DNA from 3 places in the Nocardiopsis sp. YSL2 genome. Region 3 is predicted to be linked to each of the others. Evidence: riboswitches for the same ligand, from Rfam matches in the RefSeq annotation. Region 3 holds a riboswitch; each other region holds the start of a gene.
What was found. A riboswitch is a leader RNA that binds a small molecule or an ion and turns the genes downstream of it on or off. The one in region 3 is predicted to bind cobalamin.
Positions count from the first base shown of each region.

Region 1: another riboswitch for cobalamin. It lies ahead of M1P99_RS11980 (nitrite reductase); the one in region 3 lies ahead of M1P99_RS22990 (energy-coupling factor ABC transporter permease).
Region 2: another riboswitch for cobalamin. It lies ahead of cobN (cobaltochelatase subunit CobN); the one in region 3 lies ahead of M1P99_RS22990 (energy-coupling factor ABC transporter permease).

Region 1 covers NZ_JAMOAO010000001.1:2,759,094-2,764,894, forward strand. Annotated here, with positions in the region: gene M1P99_RS11970 (precorrin-2 C(20)-methyltransferase) at 1-255, opposite strand, end outside; gene M1P99_RS11975 (precorrin-8X methylmutase) at 252-998, opposite strand; gene M1P99_RS11980 (nitrite reductase) at 1,103-2,005, opposite strand; cobalamin riboswitch at 2,058-2,267, opposite strand; gene M1P99_RS11985 (HEAT repeat domain-containing protein) at 2,488-3,258, shown strand; gene M1P99_RS11990 (MerR family transcriptional regulator) at 3,252-4,322, shown strand; gene M1P99_RS11995 (peptidoglycan-binding protein) at 4,337-5,801, opposite strand, start outside.
Region 2 covers NZ_JAMOAO010000001.1:2,741,865-2,747,665, forward strand. Annotated here, with positions in the region: gene M1P99_RS11910 (ABC transporter substrate-binding protein) at 1-712, shown strand, start outside; gene M1P99_RS11915 (iron ABC transporter permease) at 709-1,725, shown strand; gene M1P99_RS11920 (ABC transporter ATP-binding protein) at 1,722-2,534, shown strand; cobalamin riboswitch at 2,566-2,699, shown strand; gene cobN (cobaltochelatase subunit CobN) at 2,734-5,801, shown strand, end outside.
Region 3 covers NZ_JAMOAO010000001.1:5,208,283-5,214,083, reverse strand. Annotated here, with positions in the region: gene M1P99_RS23015 (aminoglycoside phosphotransferase family protein) at 1-275, shown strand, start outside; gene M1P99_RS23010 (hypothetical protein) at 259-804, opposite strand; gene M1P99_RS23005 (energy-coupling factor ABC transporter ATP-binding protein) at 899-1,834, opposite strand; gene cbiQ (cobalt ECF transporter T component CbiQ) at 1,831-2,571, opposite strand; gene M1P99_RS22995 (energy-coupling factor ABC transporter substrate-binding protein) at 2,578-3,006, opposite strand; gene M1P99_RS22990 (energy-coupling factor ABC transporter permease) at 3,003-3,779, opposite strand; cobalamin riboswitch at 3,810-4,035, opposite strand; gene M1P99_RS22985 (universal stress protein) at 4,259-5,158, shown strand; gene M1P99_RS22980 (flavodoxin domain-containing protein) at 5,194-5,721, opposite strand.

The sequences.
Region 1 (5,801 bases), 2.4 Mb from region 3:
CTCGTAGAAGTCGGCCAGCGCGCCCGCGTAACCACCGGGGTGGTCGGTCGCGCCGGTGGTCACCGGGTAGGTGAGCTGCTCCTCGACCGCCGACGAAGGGATCAGTTCCTGGGCGATACGCCGGGCGTTGGACTGCTTGCCGACGCCGGCGTGGTAGGCGACGACGTCGGCGGCGGCGATGAGCCGGGCCGCCTTGAGGGTGATCAGCTCGGGGTCTCCGGGACCGACACCGACGCCGTGGAAACGACCGGTCACTCCTCCTCCTTGGCGAGTGCGTTGAGGGCCGACGAGGTCATCGCGGAGCCTCCGCGGCGGCCGCGAGCGGTCACGTAGGGGACGTCCACGCCGAACCGCTCGGCGAATTCGGTCAGGGCCTGCTTGGACTCGGCGGCCCCGACGAAGCCGACGGGGCAGCCGACGATCGCGGCGGGGCGCGGGGCGCCGTCGGCCAGCATCTCCAGCAGGTGGAAGAGCGCGGTGGGGGCGTTGCCGACGGCGACGACCGCGCCCTCGAGCAGGGGCTCCCACAGCGACACCGCGGCCGCGGTGCGGGTGGTGCCCCACTCACGGGCGAGGCCGGGGACGCGCTCGTCGCCGAGGAAGCAGAGCACGTCGTTGCCCCGCGGCAGCCGGTTCGCGGTCACTCCGGTGGCGACCATCGTGGCGTCGCACAGGATCGGCGCGCCGTCCCGGAGGGCGGCGCGTGCCGCCGGGACGAGGCCGGGGTGGACGACGAGGTCGTCGGCCAGATCGACCTGGCCGGTGCCGTGGATCATCCGCACGGCGAGCCGTTCGGCGTTGGCGGGCAGGTGCGCCAGCCGGGCCTCGCGCCGGATGATGGCGAAGGAGTCGGCGTAGATCGCGGGCCCGTCGTCGATGTACTCGTAGTGCCGGACGGGTCGCTTCGGCGGGCTCGGCCGGTGCCTCCGGTCCGATGCGTCGGGCGCGTCCGGTCGGTTCGGGTCGTCCGGTCTCACCGGTCGGTTCTGCTGGTTCATCTGCTCACGTCGGTCCGGCTGGTTCGCGGGCTCACGTCGGTCCGGGCCGCTCGGCTGGTCGAGTCGGCCCGGCCGGTGAGATGGATTCGGTCGGTTCGCTGTGGTCACTGTGCCCGCCCGGGGACGAGGACGCCGCGCCAGGGCGTGACGACGAGGTCGCCGCGCTCTCCGTCACCGGCGGCGAGCGCCTCCTCGGCGAGTGCCTCGGCGGCGGCCCGGTCCAGGCCCGCGTCGGGGACCGGCACGTGGCGACCGCCACCGGCCAGCGGGCCGTACGGCAGCGGTGGCGCGGCGTCCGGCAGGCGCGGATCCGGGGGCACCGGATCGGTCAGCGGCGCCGGGAGCTCGGCGACGTGCCACGCGGCCGAGGGGCCCTCGCCACGCCGCGCCAGGAACTCGTCGGCGAGTCGCACGATCGCGCCCGGCGCCTCGTCGAGCGGCACGACCGGGCCCCAGCCGTCCCCGACCCTCACTTGGGCGACCCGCGCGTCAAGGGCCGTCAGGCCCAGATCGCAGGAGCGTTCGACCAGGTCACCGCGCCCGTCGTCCAGGACGAACAGGAACCGGCCCGGAAGCCCGGCCCGACGCGGATCGGCGCACAGCAGCCCGTCCAGTGCGGCGGCGAGCGGCCGCAGATCAGCGCGTCCGCCGGTGCGGCCGGTGCACGGCGAGGCCATGATGTTGCGCACCAGCTCATGGGCGGGCGAGGGCAGCAGACCGGTTCCCTCCACCGCGTGGAACGCCTCGGGGGTCAGCCGCCCGTCGTGTCCGGGAAGGGCACGCAGCTGGATGTTGGCCCGGCCGGTCACGCGGACCCGGCCGTCGCCGAACTCGGCGGCCACGGCCGCCACGTCGCGCAGCGTGCTCGCGGGCAGCCGGCCGCCGACGAGCCGGAGCCGGACGAGCAGCCCGTCGTCGGCGGGCCACGGGCGCAGGGCGCCGGGGCAGCGGTCGCGCCGCGTACGCGGGGTGCGCGGATCGGCGGAGGGGACATCCTTCGGGGACACGTGCGTCCTTCGGGTCAGGGGCCCGTTTCGCGGGACCCGGTTGACCTGGCGGCCCGTCACCGCCAGCGCCAGCAGGTCTTCGGACTCGGGATCGATCGGTGCGGAGCGCCTTCCCGGAGCCTCGTACCGCTCCAGTGACTGCCCCGGGACACCGTCCCGGGGCGTGCCCGCCCGTCACCCTCACCGCTGCGCGTCAGTCCCGGGTTCGCACCGGGTTCCCTGCCCCACGAGGTGGAGTTCGACTGGCTCGACGAGGGTACCCCGCAGCTCGCGGCGCTGGTCCAGCGGTCTCCGCCCAGACCGCGGTCCCGCCGCACGCGCCCCGAGACGGCGCGGCCCGGCGCGGGCGGTCCGCGTAGGACACGTCGTCGGGGCGCACCCCCATCGGGCGATCCGTGACCGGCGGGTTCCCCCTCCATCGGTCATGGACTTGACCTTGACACCGTGACAAGGTCTTCACTGGAGCGCAGGAGGTGGTCCCGATGAACACGACCCCGAACACCCGCGCGGCCCAGGCCCTGTCCGCCAAGGACACCTCGGTCCGGCTCCAGGCGGCCCTGGCGGTCGGCTCGAACCCCGACCCCGAACTGCTGGAGACGCTCATCGAGCGCTGCGCGGTCGAGCCCGACTTCTTCGTGCGGGACATGCTGTCCTGGGCACTGATCCGCCTCCCGCCGGAGATCACTCTGCCCAGGATCTGCCAGGAGCTGGACTCCGAGCGCCCCCAGGCCCGCGGTCAGGCGCTGCATCTGCTCTCCAAGATCGGCGACAGGAGCACGTGGCCCTGGATCACCCGCGACATGCTCCGCGACGCCGACGACCAGGTCGCGCGGACCGCGTGGCGCGTCGCGGCCATGCTCGTGCCCGAGCGCGAGAAGGGGGACCTGGCCGACGCACTGGTCTCGCAGCTCGGTCGTGGCGACCGCGGGGTGCGGCTGAGCCTGAGCCGGGCGCTCGTCGACCTCGGTGAGGCCGTGGAACCCGCGCTGGAAGAGGCCGCCGGGCACCCCGACCCGGCGGTGGCCGCGCACGCCCGCGCCACCGAGATGCTCCGGCGGGACCCGGAGGCCGGTTTCGACGCGGCCATCGAGGAGGCGGAGCGCGTGAACACACTCGGTCCCCGGCGAGCCGCGGCCGCTGCCGCCGCCGTGGCGGCCACGGCGGCCGGTACCGAGGCGCCGGAGGCCGACGGGTCGCCGGAGGCGGACGGGTCGCCGGAGGCGGACGGGTCGCCGGAGGCCGCGCATTGCTGATCGGCGAGGTGGCCCGTCTCTCCGGGGTGAGCAGCCGGATGCTGCGGCACTACGACGCCCTGGGACTGGTCCGGCCGACGGGCCGCACCGCCGGTGGCTACCGCGAGTACTCCGCCGAGGACGTCCGCAGGATCTTCCACGTGGAGAGCCTGCGGTCCCTCGGGCTCTCCCTCAAGCAGATCGGGCGCGCCCTGGAGGACCCGGCCTTCACACCGGCAGCTCTGGTCAGCGACCTCATCAGGTGGACGGAGGACCGTCTGGCGAGGGAACGGGAATTGCTCGAGCGGCTCCGAGCGATCGACGCGACGACGCCCACCGGCTGGCAGGGCGTCCTGCGCATCGTCGAACTCATGCGGGAACTCGACTCGCCCAGCGCCGGGCGCAGGCAGCAGGCCGTCCTGGCCCGGTCGGACGACGTGTCGGCTTCCGCCGAGCTGTTGGCCAGGGCGGTCCTGACCGAGGCCGACCCCCATGTCGCGGGCGCCCTGCGGTGGGCCGTCGCCCGTTCGGGCGGCGGCGTGGCGGAGCTGGAGGCGGGAGCGCGCTCGGAGGACGTCGACATCCGGCGGCGCGCGGTGCTGGCGATCGCCGGTATGGCCGACGCCCCGGGGGCGGACGCGGTGCTCACGGACGCCCTGCGGGACGCGGATCCGACGGTGCGCGGGCACGCCGCTCTGGCTCTGGGCCGGCGGGGCGCGGCCGCGGCGGTGCCCGCACTGGTCGGCATGGTGGTCGAGGGGGCCAACGACGTGGAGGCCGCGGAGGTCCTGGGAACGCTGTCCCAGGACCCCGGGCGCGCGGACCGGATCACGGCCGCCCTGATCGACGAACTCGCCGCGCCCACCGCTGACTCCGCGACGCGGATCCGCCTCACCCAGGCGCTGGTCGAGCTCGCGGGAACCACCGGGCTGGAGGTCCTGCGCCACCTGGCCCACGACGACGACCACGCCGTCGCCCGCGTCGCCGCGGCCCTGGTGGGCGTTCTCGAAGGACGGTCGCCCGCAGCCCGAGCCGGGGCCGCCGGACGAGGAGGTCACCGCCGTGAGGGTGAGCCGGGGCGGTGACCGTCGCGAGCCGGTCAGGTGATGGGTGCGGTCCAGGCGGCCGCCCAGGTCCGAACACCGATCAGACCGTCGTCCACCAGGTCCTTCTCAGCCTGGAATGTTCTGGTGACCGCCTCGGTCTGGTCGCCGTACAGGCCGTCGGGCGTGATGATCCAGCCCCGGTCGCGCATCCTGCGCTGCCACCGGCGCAGGTCCTCGCGGTGCGAGTAGTAGCCGCTAACCTGCCAGACCGGCCCGCTCCTCGGGCCGAAGGCATGGCCGCGCGGCAACGGGAACGGAGGTGCGTCCGTCCCCGGCTCGGGTCGCCGGGGCGGGTCAGGGTCGGGCGCCGGGCGTTCGTCCGCGTCGGGTGCCTCGTCGCCCCACCGCGCCGCCGCGCGGAACGTGCCGTCCCGCACCATGTCGTAGGCCTTCTCCCCGGGGCAGGAGGTGGCCACGAAGTCGCGGTGGCCCCTGACCGTCCCGGCGATCGACGACCGCGGTTCCATGAGCCATTCCCGCAGCTGGCGGACCGCGTTGACCTGCGCGGCGGTGATCGGGTCCTTCGGTCCTGTCGCCAGTGTGCACGAGTAGTAGGTCGAGTTCCCACCCGGCTGTGCGGCCTGGGTGCGGAACAGGCCGCGGCCCTCCATCACGTATCCGTGCGCACAGCACATGAAGGAGTTCCCTGTGAAGTACACCGTCCCCTCCCGTCGGGCCAGCCAGGTGCCGTTCGGTGTCGTCGGGCACCAGATGTGGCCGTCGTAGGCCTCGCGAGAGATGCGGAACACCGACTTCCTCGCGGCCGCCACCCGGGGGGAGAAGTGGGTCCTTCGGCGCAGCCCGACGTCCCACGTGTCGTCGTTCGTGGACGCGTCGGGCGGACGGCGACGCAGTGACGTCGCGTGTCCGGCCAGCGTCGCCGCGAACTGGAACGCCTCCGCGGCCTCCCTGCTGTTCCGGCTGAGTGCCCGCTCGTCGACCGTTCGGTCGGTGTGGCCGTCGGCCATGAGGGAGACGGCGATGAACAGATCGAGTTGGGCCCGGGTCAGGGAACGCAGAAAAGCGTACGTGGGAACGCGATCGGGTGCCTGTTCGAGTATCAGGGCGCCTGCGTCCACCGACAGGTGGAACTCGGTCAGGTGCCGGTCTCGGGCCTCCCACCACCGGGGGAGACCGTCCGACCCGCCGTCCGATCGAGGCAGGGATCGGCATGGCGGGCCGAGGAGGACGTGCAGCGCGCCCCTGATCCGGGCCACGTGCTCCGGGTTCTCGGCGTCCGAGCGGTCGATGACCACGCCGGTGCCGGGGAGGCGGCTCCGGCTCTGCGGCGTCCTCTGCCCTTCGGCCCAGAACCACGCCACCAGTTCGACGAGGGCATCCGACCACTTCGGACCGGTCGGCAGGTCGTCGCACGGAGCAGAGAGGGGGATGCGGTCCCGGAGGGTGAGGCTGTCCGTGGTCGCCCACACACGCTCATGCCCTTGCCGCGTGCGCTCG
Region 2 (5,801 bases), 2.5 Mb from region 3:
CTTCGAGGCGGTGCTCGACGCCGAACCCGACTTCGTGACCGCCTCCTTCGTCTCCACACTCGGCACCGGCGGCGTCGCCACCCGCGCACAGTTCGAGGACCTGGGCGTGCCCACCTACGTCTCCCCGAGCGACTGCGCCGCCGGCAAGGACAACGAGAGCGGAGGCGACGGCTCCCGCAGCGAACCCCTCACCCTCGACGCGGTGTACGGCGAGATCCACGACCTCGCGCGGATCTTCGGCGTGGAGGAGCGCGGGGACGCGCTCGTCGCCGAGCTGGAGGGGCGCGTGGACGCGGCGACCGCGGACCTGGACGCCTCCGACACCTCCCTCATGTACTGGTTCTCCGACTCGCGGTCGCCCTACCTCGCCGGGTGCTGCGGCGCTCCCGGCGCCATCACCCGGGCGGTCGGCGCGCAGAACGCGTTCGACGACACCCACGACGAGTGGCCGCAGATCAACTGGGAGACCGTGGCCGACCGCGACCCCGACGTCATCGTGCTCGGCGACCTGACCCGCGAGGCCCAGACGGCGGAGTCCGCGGACGCCAAGATCGAGTTCCTGGAATCCGACCCCGCCACCCGCAACCTCACCGCGGTCCGGGAGGACCGCTACATCCTGCTCAGCGGCCAGGCGATGAACCCCTCGATCCGCACGGTCGAGGGGATCGAGCACGTCGCCGCCGGTCTGCGGGACCTCGGGTTCACCCAGTGAGGGGTGCGCGTTCCGCGCTGCTCACCACCGGCGGACTCGTGGTCCTCGCGGTCTCGATCGCGATCACCGTCACCATCGGCCCCGCGGACATCACCACGGCCGACGTCTGGCGCTCGGTGTCGGCGCGTCTGGGGCTGGGCGACAGCCCCCTGAGCCCGCTGCGCGAGGGCATCGTCTGGAACCTCCGGATGCCCCGGACCCTGCTCGCCGCGGTGTGCGGCGCCGGGCTGGCCCTGTGCGGCGCCGTCATGCAGTCCCTGCTCCGCAACCCGCTGGCCGACCCGTTCGTGCTGGGGGTGTCCTCCGGGGCCTCGACCGGGGCGGTGGCCGTGATCGTCCTCGGCTGGGGCGGCGGCGTGGTGTCGCTGTCGGCCGGCGCCTTCGCCGGCGCGGTGCTCTCCTTCGCGATGGTGGTGGTCCTCGCCCAGAGCCTCGGCCCGACCATGGACCGCGTGGTCCTCTCGGGGGTCGCGGCCATGCAGCTGTTCGGGGGGCTCACCTCGTTCATCGTCCTCACCTCCGCGGACGCCGAGACGACCCGGGGCGTGCTGTTCTGGCTGCTGGGGTCGCTCGGCGGCGCCGGATGGGCGGACGTGGCCCTGTGCGCGGCGGTGCTGGCCGGCGTCCTCGCCGTCTGCCTCGCCCACACCACCACCCTGGACGCCTTCGCGTTCGGCGAGGAGGCCGCGGCGCACCTGGGCGTCCGGGTGGTCCGGGCCCGCCTGCTGCTCCTGACCGCCACGGCCCTGCTCACCGCGGCCCTGGTCAGCTCGGCCGGGGCGATCGGCTTCGTGGGCCTGGTCCTGCCGCACGCAGCCCGCGCGCTCACCGGGTCGGCGCACGCCCGGCTCCTGCCCGTGACGGCGCTGAGCGGCGCCGTCTTCCTGGTGTGGGTGGACACCGCGGCGCGCACCGTGCTGGACCCGCAGGAGATCCCGGTGGGCGTGATGACCTCCCTCATCGGCGTGCCCGCCTTCATCGCCGTGCTGTACCGGGTCAGGAGGACGACGTGAACGACACCGAACCGGCCGTGGCCGACCACCGGGCCCAAGCCGACGAGCATGAGGCGGGGCTGCGCGCCGAACGCGTGAGCCGGCTGGTCGGCGGCCGGCTCATCCTCGACGGCGTCACCCTCGCTCCGCGTACCGGGCAGACCATCGGCCTGCTGGGCCCCAACGGCTCCGGGAAGTCGACACTGCTGCGCCTGCTCGGCGGCGTCCTCGCCCCCTCCTCCGGCGTGGTCACCCTGGACGGGCGGCCGCTCGTGCGGACCGCGCGCCGGGCGGCGGCGCGGCGCGTGGCCGCCGTCGAGCAGAACGCGCACACCCAGACCGAGCTGACGGTCCGCGACGTCGTGGCCCTGGGACGGATCCCGCACCGCCGCGCCTGGGCGCCCATGTCCGCCGCCGACCTGGAGGCCGTGACGGCGGCCCTGGAACGCGCCGGCCTCACCGGCCTGGCCGACCGGTCCTGGCACACGCTCTCGGGCGGAGAGCGCCAGCGCGCCCAGATCGCCCGCGCCCTGGCACAGGAGCCGACCGAGCTGCTGCTCGACGAGCCGACCAACCACCTCGACATCCAGTACCAGCTCGACCTGATGGAACTGGTCGCGGGACTGGCGGTCACCACCGTGATCGCCATGCACGACCTCAACCTGGCCGCCATGTACTGCGACCGGCTCGTGGTGCTGCGCGGCGGCCGGGTCGTCGCCGAGGGCACACCGGAGGCGGTGCTGACCCCGTCCCTCATCGGCGAGGTCTACGGCGTGCGCGCGGAAGTCGACGCCGGGCCCGGATACCCGGTCATCCGGTTCCTGCGCTGAGGCGGCTCGGGAGTCACCCGCCACAGCGGAAACGGCGGCGGACCGTTAAGGTGTGGATCCTTCGCTCGAGGCGCAGGAACCCGGTGCGAGTCCGGGGCGGTTCCGCCACTGTGAGACCCCCGCCAGGGGTACAGCCAGACACTGGCCTCGAACGTTCCTACCGCCGATGGGGCGAGAACCCCGAGGGAGGACTCCGGCCATGACGGTACGGATCGCTCTGCTGTCCACGTCCGACACCGACCTGCTCTCCGCGCGCGCCTGCGGAGCCGACTACGCGTGGGCGAACCCGTCCCGCGCCTCCGACACCGAGCTCATCGCCGCCGTCGAGGGCGCCGACCTCGTCGTGGTGCGGCTGCTCGGCTCGCCGCACGACCTGTGGCCGGGCCTGGCCGCCGTCCGCGAGCGGGGCACGCCCCTGGTCGTGCTCAGCGGCGAACAGCAGCCCAGCGCCGAGCTGATGGAGCACTCCACCGTCCCCATCGGCCTGGCGGCCGACGCCCACCGCTACCTCGCCCAGGGCGGCCCCGCCAACCTCGGGCGGCTGCACGCCTTCCTGTCCGACACCGTGCTGCTGACCGGCGAGGGCTTCGACCCGCCCGCACCCGTCCCGCAGTGGGGCTTCGCCGAGCGGGCCGAGCCGGTCGATCCCTCGCTTCCCCGGGTCGGCATCCTCTACTACCGGGCGCACGAGGCCGGCGGCAACACCGCGTTCGCGCACGCCCTCGCCGACGCCGTCGACGCGACCGGGCAGGCCGTGGGCGTCCCCGTCTTCGCGGGCTCCCTGCGCTCGGCGCCCGACGAACTCTTCGAGGCGCTGCGCGCGTTCGACGTCCTGGTCGTCACCGTCCTGGCGGCCGGCGGCAGCGTGCCCGCCTCCGCGAGCGCCGGCGGCGACGACGAGGCATGGGACGTGGAACGGATGGCGGCGCTGGACGTCCCCGTCCTCCAGGGACTGTGCCTGACCAGCTCGCGCGCCGAGTGGGAGGCCTCCGACGACGGCGTCACCCCGCTCGACTCGGCGAGCCAGATCGCCATCCCGGAGTTCGACGGCCGGATCATCACCGTGCCGTTCTCCTTCAAGGAGATCGACCAGGACGGGCTGCCCCGCTACGTCGCCGACCCCGAGCGCTGCGCCCGCCTGGCCGGGATCGCGGCCGCCCACGCCCGGCTGCGGCACGTGCCCCCGGCCGAGAAGCGGATCGCGGTCGTGCTGTCGGCCTACCCCACCAAGCACTCCCGCATCGGCAACGCCGTCGGCCTCGACACCCCCCGCTCGCTGGTCCGGCTGCTGCGCCGGCTGCGGGCGGAGGGACACGACCTGGGCGAGCCCGGCGACCTGCCCGGACTCGACCTGGAGGACGACACCGAGGCCGGCGACGCGCTGATCCACGCCCTGATCGCGGCGGGCGGCCAGGACGAGGACTGGCTGACCTCCGTCCAGCTGACCGACGCCCAGGTCCGGATCACGCCCGAGCAGTACGCCGCCTGGACCGAGGACCTGCCCGCGGCGCTCAAGGACGCGATGACCGAGGCGTGGGGGCCCGCACCCGGCCGCCTGTACGTCAACGACGAGGGCGAACTCGTCCTCGCCGCGATGCGCGCCGGCAACGTCGTCGTCCTGGTCCAGCCGCCGCGCGGCTTCGGCGAGAACCCCATCGCGATCTACCACGACCCCGACCTGCCCCCGAGCCACCACTACCTGGCCGCCTACCGCTGGCTGGAGCACGGCTTCGGCGCCCACGCCGTCGTGCACCTCGGCAAGCACGGCTCACTGGAGTGGCTGCCCGGCAAGAACGCGGCGCTGTCGGCGTCCTGCGCCACCGACGCCGTGCTCGGCGGCCTGCCGCTCGTCTACCCGTTCCTGGTCAACGACCCGGGCGAGGGGGCCCAGGCCAAGCGCCGCGCCCACGCCACCGTCGTCGACCACCTCATCCCGCCGATGGCCCGCGCGGAGAGCTACGGCGATATCGCGCGCCTGGAGCAGCTGCTCGACGAGCACGCCAACATCGCGGCCATGGACCCGGCGAAGCTGCCCGCGGTCCGGGGCGAGATCTGGTCCCTGATGCGCGCCGCGGAGCTGCACCGCGACCTCGGCCTGGAGGAGCGGCCCGACGACGAGGAGTTCGACGACTTCCTGCTCCACGTCGACGGCTGGCTGTGCGAGATCAAGGACGCGCAGATCCGCGACGGCCTGCACGTGCTCGGCGAGGCTCCGGCCGGCGAGGCCCGCGTCAACCTGGTCCTGGCCGTCCTGCGCGCCGCCCAGGTGTGGGGCGGGATCGGGCACGCGGTGCCCGGACTGCGGTCCGCCCTCGGACTCAAGGATGACGCACCGGCCCGCGAGGTCGACGAGGTGGAGGCCGCCGCCCGCGCCCTCGTCGAGGCGATGGAGGCCGCGGACTGGGACCCGGCCGCCGCGGCCGCCCTGCACGACGACCCCGGGGTGCGCGCAGTCCTGGAGTTCGCCGCCACCCAGGTGGTGCCCCGCCTGGCCCGCACGACCGACGAACTCGACCACACCGTCCACGCCCTGTCCGGCGGCTTCGTCCCGGCCGGTCCGTCCGGGTCCCCGCTGCGCGGCCTGGTCAACGTGCTCCCGACCGGCCGCAACTTCTACACCGTCGACCCCCGCGCCGTCCCCTCCCGACTCGCCTGGCAGACCGGGCAGGCGATGGCCGACTCCCTGCTGCGCCGCCACCTGGAGGAGACCGGGACCTACCCAGAGTCGGTGGGCCTGTCGGTGTGGGGCACCTCGGCGATGCGCACGTCCGGCGACGACATCGCCGAGGTCCTCGCGCTGCTCGGCGTCCGCCCGGAATGGGACGAGGCGTCCCGCCGGGTCTCCCGGCTCGACGTGGTCCCCCTGGAGGAGCTGGGCCGCCCGCGCGTGGACGTCACCGTCCGCATCTCCGGCTTCTTCCGTGACGCGTTCCCCCACGTGGTCGCCATGCTGGACGACGCCGTACGGCTCGTCGCCGACCTCGACGAGCCCGAGGACCAGAACTTCGTCCGCGCGCACACGCGCGCCGACCTGGAGGAGCACGGCGACCACCGCCGCGCCACCACACGGGTCTTCGGTTCCGCGCCCGGCTCCTACGGCGCGGGCATCCTCCAACTCGTCGAGTCCGGCACCTGGCGCGACGACAACGACCTCGCCGAGGTCTACACGGCCTGGGGCGGCTTCGCCTACGGGCGCGGACTCGACGGCGCCCCCGCCGCCGACGACATGCGCGCCAACTACCGCCGGATCAAGGTCGCCGCGAAGAA
Region 3 (5,801 bases):
TCATCGACTGGGAGGACTCCGGGCGCAACGACCGCGCCTTCGAGCTCGGCGAACTCACCGAGCACATCTCCCGCACCGACGGCACTCTGGACCCCGAAGCGCTGCTGGCCCAGATCGACCTCACCCCGCGAGAAGCGATGCGAGTGCGCGGATTCCGCCGCCTGGTCGCACTCTGCTGGCTCCTTCAGCTCGGCCCCACCGGCGCCGCCACACCGCACAACCCTCCCGGCACCGCGCGCCGCGTCGCCGAGCGACTACTCAACCTGTTCGGTTGACGCGCTCTTCCTGTCCCAGGACGGAGCGGTTGTACGTCGATCTGCGCGAGAAGGCCCACGCGAGATCATCACCCGGGGCTGTTGATGGCAGCAGCCGCAACCCAAGGTCATCGGTAGTGCTCTCACTCGAGAGTAGACCGGAGAGTTCAGCACCGGTCCATCCCGCGTGCGCGGGGAGCAGGCTTGGTGCTCCGGGAATGGGATGGGCCATGGGAGTCCATCCCCGGATGCGGGGGTCGTCCACCGCCGTGGAGCGCAGGCGCTTGAGGACGAGGTTCTGACGGCGGGAGGCGAGTGTGGTCACGGCGGGGGCGTAGAGCCCCATCCTCACCACGAGGAACATCAGCACCGCGGCGACGGCTCCCAGGTCCAGACGCGGGACGCGGTCGTGCAGGTACACGTAGAACGCGCTGGACGCGGCCGGAACAACGAGCATGGTGACCAGGACCAGCCGGTTCCGGAAGATCTGGATCTCCAGGTAGTGCGTGGTGAGGACGATGGTGGAGCCGTCCTCGCGCAGCCGGTCCAACGCGTCCCACTGGTCGTCGCGGGACTGGATGTCCAGGCCGGTGGTGGGCGCGTCCAGGAAGACCGTCCCTGACGGCGTGGAGGTCGCCGACCGTTCAGGTGTCCAGGAGCCGGGCCAGGTCCTCCGGTGAGGCGGGGTCGGCCGCGTCGTCCGGCAGAAGTCCGTGCGCGCGCAGCGCCCGCCCGACCACCGGGCCCCAGGCGGGTCGCAGCCGGGCCCGGGCCAACAGGTCGGTGTCGCCCAGGACCTCCCCGGCCGGGCCCGCCGCCAGGACCGTCCGGTCCAGTACCAGCGCCTGGTCCGCCCAGCCGTGCGCCAGGTCGACGTCGTGCGTGGACACCACGAGCGTGGTGCCCCGGGCCCGTAGGGAGTCCAGGGTCGTCACCAGTTCCGCCACCCCCGCCGGGTCCAACCCGGCCGTGGGCTCGTCCAGGATCAGCACGTCGGGGAGCATCGCCATCGCCCCGGCCAGCACCACCCGTTTGCGCTGGCCGTAGGAGAGCAGGTGGGTGGGCCGGTCCGCGAGCGCGGTGATGCCGAGCGCGTCCAGCGCCCAGTCCACCCGCTCACGCACCTGGTCGCCGGGCAGGTCCAGGTTGAGGGGGCCGAACGAGACGTCCTGGCCGACGGTGGCGGAGAACAGCTGGTCGTCTGGGTCCTGGAAGACCATCTGCACCCGGCGGCGCAGTCGGTCCCGGGCGCGCCGACCGTGCGTCAACGGGTCCCCGTCCAGCAGCACCGACCCCCGGGTGGGCGCCAGGCTGCCGGCCAGCAGCCGCAACAACGTGGTCTTGCCACCCCCGTTCGGGCCCAGTACCGCCAGCAGTCCGCCGTTGCGGATCCGTACGTCCACCCCGGTCAGGGCGGGGCCCGTGCCCTCGTACTCGTAGTGCAGGCCGTTCCCGGCCAGGACGGGCGGGACGCCGGGTCCGGCCGGCGCGGGGTCCGCCGCCGTGGCGGCGGGGAGGCCGGACCGGGGTCGGGCGCGCATGCGTGCCTCCAAGGAGTCGTCGGCGGTTCCAGTGCTCACAGCAGGACCGCGTGGGTGAGGGAGAGGGCGGCGACCAGCAGGGCCGGAGCGGCGGCCGCGGCCAGCTCCACCGGCCGAACCGGCTGCTCGGCGGTCTGGACTGTGAGCCGCCCGGTGTATCCGCGACAGGCCAGGCCGTCCTGAAGCCGCCGTGCCCGGTCCAGGGAACGGACCAGCAGCACCCCGCCCAGCGCACCCGCCGAACGGATTCCGGACCGCCGGGAGTGGTAGCCCAGCCGCCCCGCCTGGCCGGACGCGACGCGCTGAGCGGTCTGCAACAGCACCATCAGCATCTGGTAGGTCAGGGCGATCACCTCGACTAGGGCGGTGGGCAGCCGGGAGCGGCCCAGGCGGGCGAGCAGGTCGGCCATGGGCGTGGTCAGGACGAACAGGAGCTGGGTGCCGAGTGCGGCGGAGGCCCGCGCCACCACGGCGGCGGCCCGTTCCGGCCCCCCTTCGGCCCAGCCCAGTTCCCCCGGACCGCCCACGGTCAGCAGAAGTGGGACCGCGCTGGTGATGATGAGCAGCAGCGGCGCGGCCGCCACACGTGCCAGCAGCCCGAAGGGGACGCGGGCCGCCGCGGCGGCCGCCAGCGTGGCCGCGGCCACCAGCGCGGCGCCCGGCCACGGTGGCAGCAGCAGTGCGCACGCCAGCAGCCCACCGCACAGGACCCCCTTCACGGCGGGGTGGTACCGCCGCCACCGGCTCCGGTAGGCGGCGGTATCGATCGGTGTCACGCGGGGTCAGCGTTCGGAGGCGTCGTCGCTCGGCTCCGGCTCGGCGGCGCCGGGGCCGTGGCCGGTTCCGGGCCCCGCACCGCTCGGCGCGACGGGCGACGCCGCGGCGTGGCCCGATCCCGTCACGGGCCGCAGCCTGGACCGTGTGCGCACCACCCCGAAGACGTAGCCGACGATTCCGGCGCCGATCGCCGCCTGCAGGGCGAACAGCCCGGACTCGACCTCACCCGAGGGCAGCTCGAACACGGGCGACAGCCACGGCTCGTACTCGGGATCCAGTTCGTTCACCAGGCTCTCGGCCTCGCCGTCGGCACCGGCGAACGGCTCTTCCAGGTGGTCGGCGGCGCCCGTCAGCAGCGGCAGTACGGCCAGGACGGCCACGGCTCCCAGCAGGGCCCAGGTCACCCACGCGCGGGGCTTGCTCGTGTCGCTCATGCGGTGGTCCCCTCTTCGCGGGTCTCGGCGGGGGTCGTGGGCGCGGCGGAGGGCCGCCCTGCGGACTCGGCCCCGGGTGCGGGCGTCGCCGCGGCCGCGCGCAGGAGTCCGAGCCGGACCAGGTCACCACGGCTGACGGAGGTGAGGATGCGGACCACGGCCACGGTGATGAGGCCTTCGATGACCGCGATGGGGATCTGGGTGAGGGAGAAGATGGCCGCGTACTTGGCGAACGCGCCGACGATCCCGCTCACCGGGTCCGGGTGCGCCAGGGCGAGCTGGAAACTGGTGACGGTGTAGGTGCCCAGGCTGGCCGAGAACGCCGCCGCGAACACCGACACGGACATCGACAGCCCTTCGGACAGCCGGGCGGTGGCCGCTCTCAGCAGCCTGAAGGCGCCGTAGGCCACCCAGGGGCCGACCACGGCGAGCGAGAAGGCGTTGGCTCCGAGCGTGGACAGTCCGCCGTGCGCGAGCAGAAGCGCCTGGAAGAGCAGGGTGATCGTGCCCAGGACCGCCATCACCGGTGGTCGGAAGAGCACCGCGCCCAGGCCGACCCCGACCGGGTGGGAGCTGGTTCCGGTCGCCGAGGGGATCTTCAGCGCCGAGAGGACGAAGCAGAACGCGCCGGCGGCGCCGAGCAGCAGCTTGGCGTCGGGGTTGGCCCGCATCTCGCGGGTGAGGGAGCGTACGCCGTGGACGATGAACGGGGCCGCGGCCGCGGTCCAGGCGGCGGCGTGCAGCGGGGGCAGCAGGCCTTCGGGTATGTGCATTGTCGGGGGACCAATCTCCAGCACCTCGTGGACGGTCGTCAGTGCCGTGGCCGGTCTCCTGGCTGCAGGGTCACCGCCCCCGAGTCCGCCTTCCCAGGTCCGCACCCCTCAGGGGTGCTTTCCCAGTGGCGTGTGGCCGTGTGCCGCCGAACGGAATCCGGCGGCACACGGGACGCGAGGGCTTCCCGTGCACAGTGGCGAGGGCCGCGCCGGATTCTCACCGGACTTCCCGAACACCACGGCACCCCGAAGGTAGGCCCTGGGAGCGGGATTGGCAATAAGCGCGGGGCGGCGGGCTCGCAGGGCAGCCCGCGCGAGGGGGCGCCGACGCACCTCGACGGAACGCGCGGTGTCAAGCGGCGCAGGTCCCCCTCCGCGGGTCACGAAAGCCCCGCGGCCATGACGTCCGCCTCTGGCGGACGTGCCCCGCGGGTCCCTAGCGTGGCGTAGGAAGGGACCACGAGCGGCTGGGGGAAACCATGGTCCACGAACACGCACCCGTGGTGGCGGCGGTCAACGGAACACCAGCGAGCGACCGGGCCCTCGACTGGGCCGCGGACGACGCACGGTCGCGGGGCCTGGATCTGCGCGTCGTGTACGCGTTCGACTGGCCGCACTACCACGCCGTACCGCACGGCCTACCCGGCTTCGACCTGGACGAGTTCGCACGCCGCATCGTGGAGGAAGCGCGTCGGCGGGTGCTGGAGCGCGTCCCCGACCTCACCGTCGAGGCGGTGCACATCACCGGGGACCCCGAACCGGTCCTGCTGCGGGAGAGCCAGAAGGCGCACTCGCTGGTCGTCGGCGCGCACCGCATGACGACCCTGGACGCCGTCCTTCCGGATTCGACGGCCCTGGACCTGCTCGTCGCCGCGTCGTGCCCGCTCGTCGTCGTTCCCGACCGGGATCCGGGTCCCGCCAAGGGACGCGTCCTGGTCGGCGTCGACGGGTCGGCGACCTCACGGGCCGCCGCGGAGTGGGCGTTCTCCACGGCCGACGTCCGCGGGTCCGTGCTGCGGGCGGTGACGGTCCACCGGGGCGGCCCCTGGTGGCGTTTCGGTGCGCTGGAGGATCCGTCCTGGACCAGGACGGACGAGGAGAGGAAGACCGAGGAGGCCGCGGCCGAGAAGGAGGCCCGGCGGATACTGTCGGAGTCGATCGCGCAGGAGCGCGCGAACCGGCCGCGGGTGCGGGTCGAGGAGGTGGTGGCGACGGGCCACCCGGTCGAGGCCCTGTGCGCCACGGCCTCGGACTGTGACCTGATGGTCGTGGGATCGCGCGGGCGCGGCGGTTTCGCGGGGATGCTGCTGGGCTCGGTGAGCCGGAACGTGATCTCACACAGCCCGTGCCCGGTCGCGATCATCCGCCCGCCGCACTGACGCGGAGGCCGCGGGCGCCGCGGGCGCCGGGGCGGTCATACCGCGGCGGCGCCCGGGGGCCGGCTGGAGGACAGGTCCGCGGCGATCGCCCCGGCCCAGTCGTCGATCTCCGTCCAGTCACGGAAGTCGCCGTAGCGTCCGCCCATGATCCGGTAGACGGCACGACCGAACATGGGCAGGTGTTCGGGGCTCAGGGCGCCGGCCAGGAGGCGGTGTTCGCGGAGACGGGCGCTTTCGCGCAGCTCCGTGACCTCCTGGGGGTCCCGGGCGTGCTTGTGGAACCAGCCCCCGACGGCCCGTGCCAGCCCCACGCTGAACGCCCAGACCGGCCGTTGGCCGAGCGGCGCGGTGTTGGCGTGCAGGTAGTCGGAGGCCTCCGCGAGCCAGGCGCCGCCGTGCACGGCGCTACCCAGGACCACGGCCTCGTAGCCGTCGGCCGAGGGGGCGTCGGCCAGGGTCCACACCTCCACGCTGTGCCCGCGCTCGCTCAGGCGGTCGGCGATCCTCTGCGCGACCTCCCGGGTGGATCCGTGTTCGCTCGCATATCCGACCAACACCCTCATGCCGGAACCTCCGTGTCCCCTCGCTCCCCTCCAGCCTGGGTGCGGGGACGTCGGCGGCGCTAGGGGCGCAGTTCCCCGCC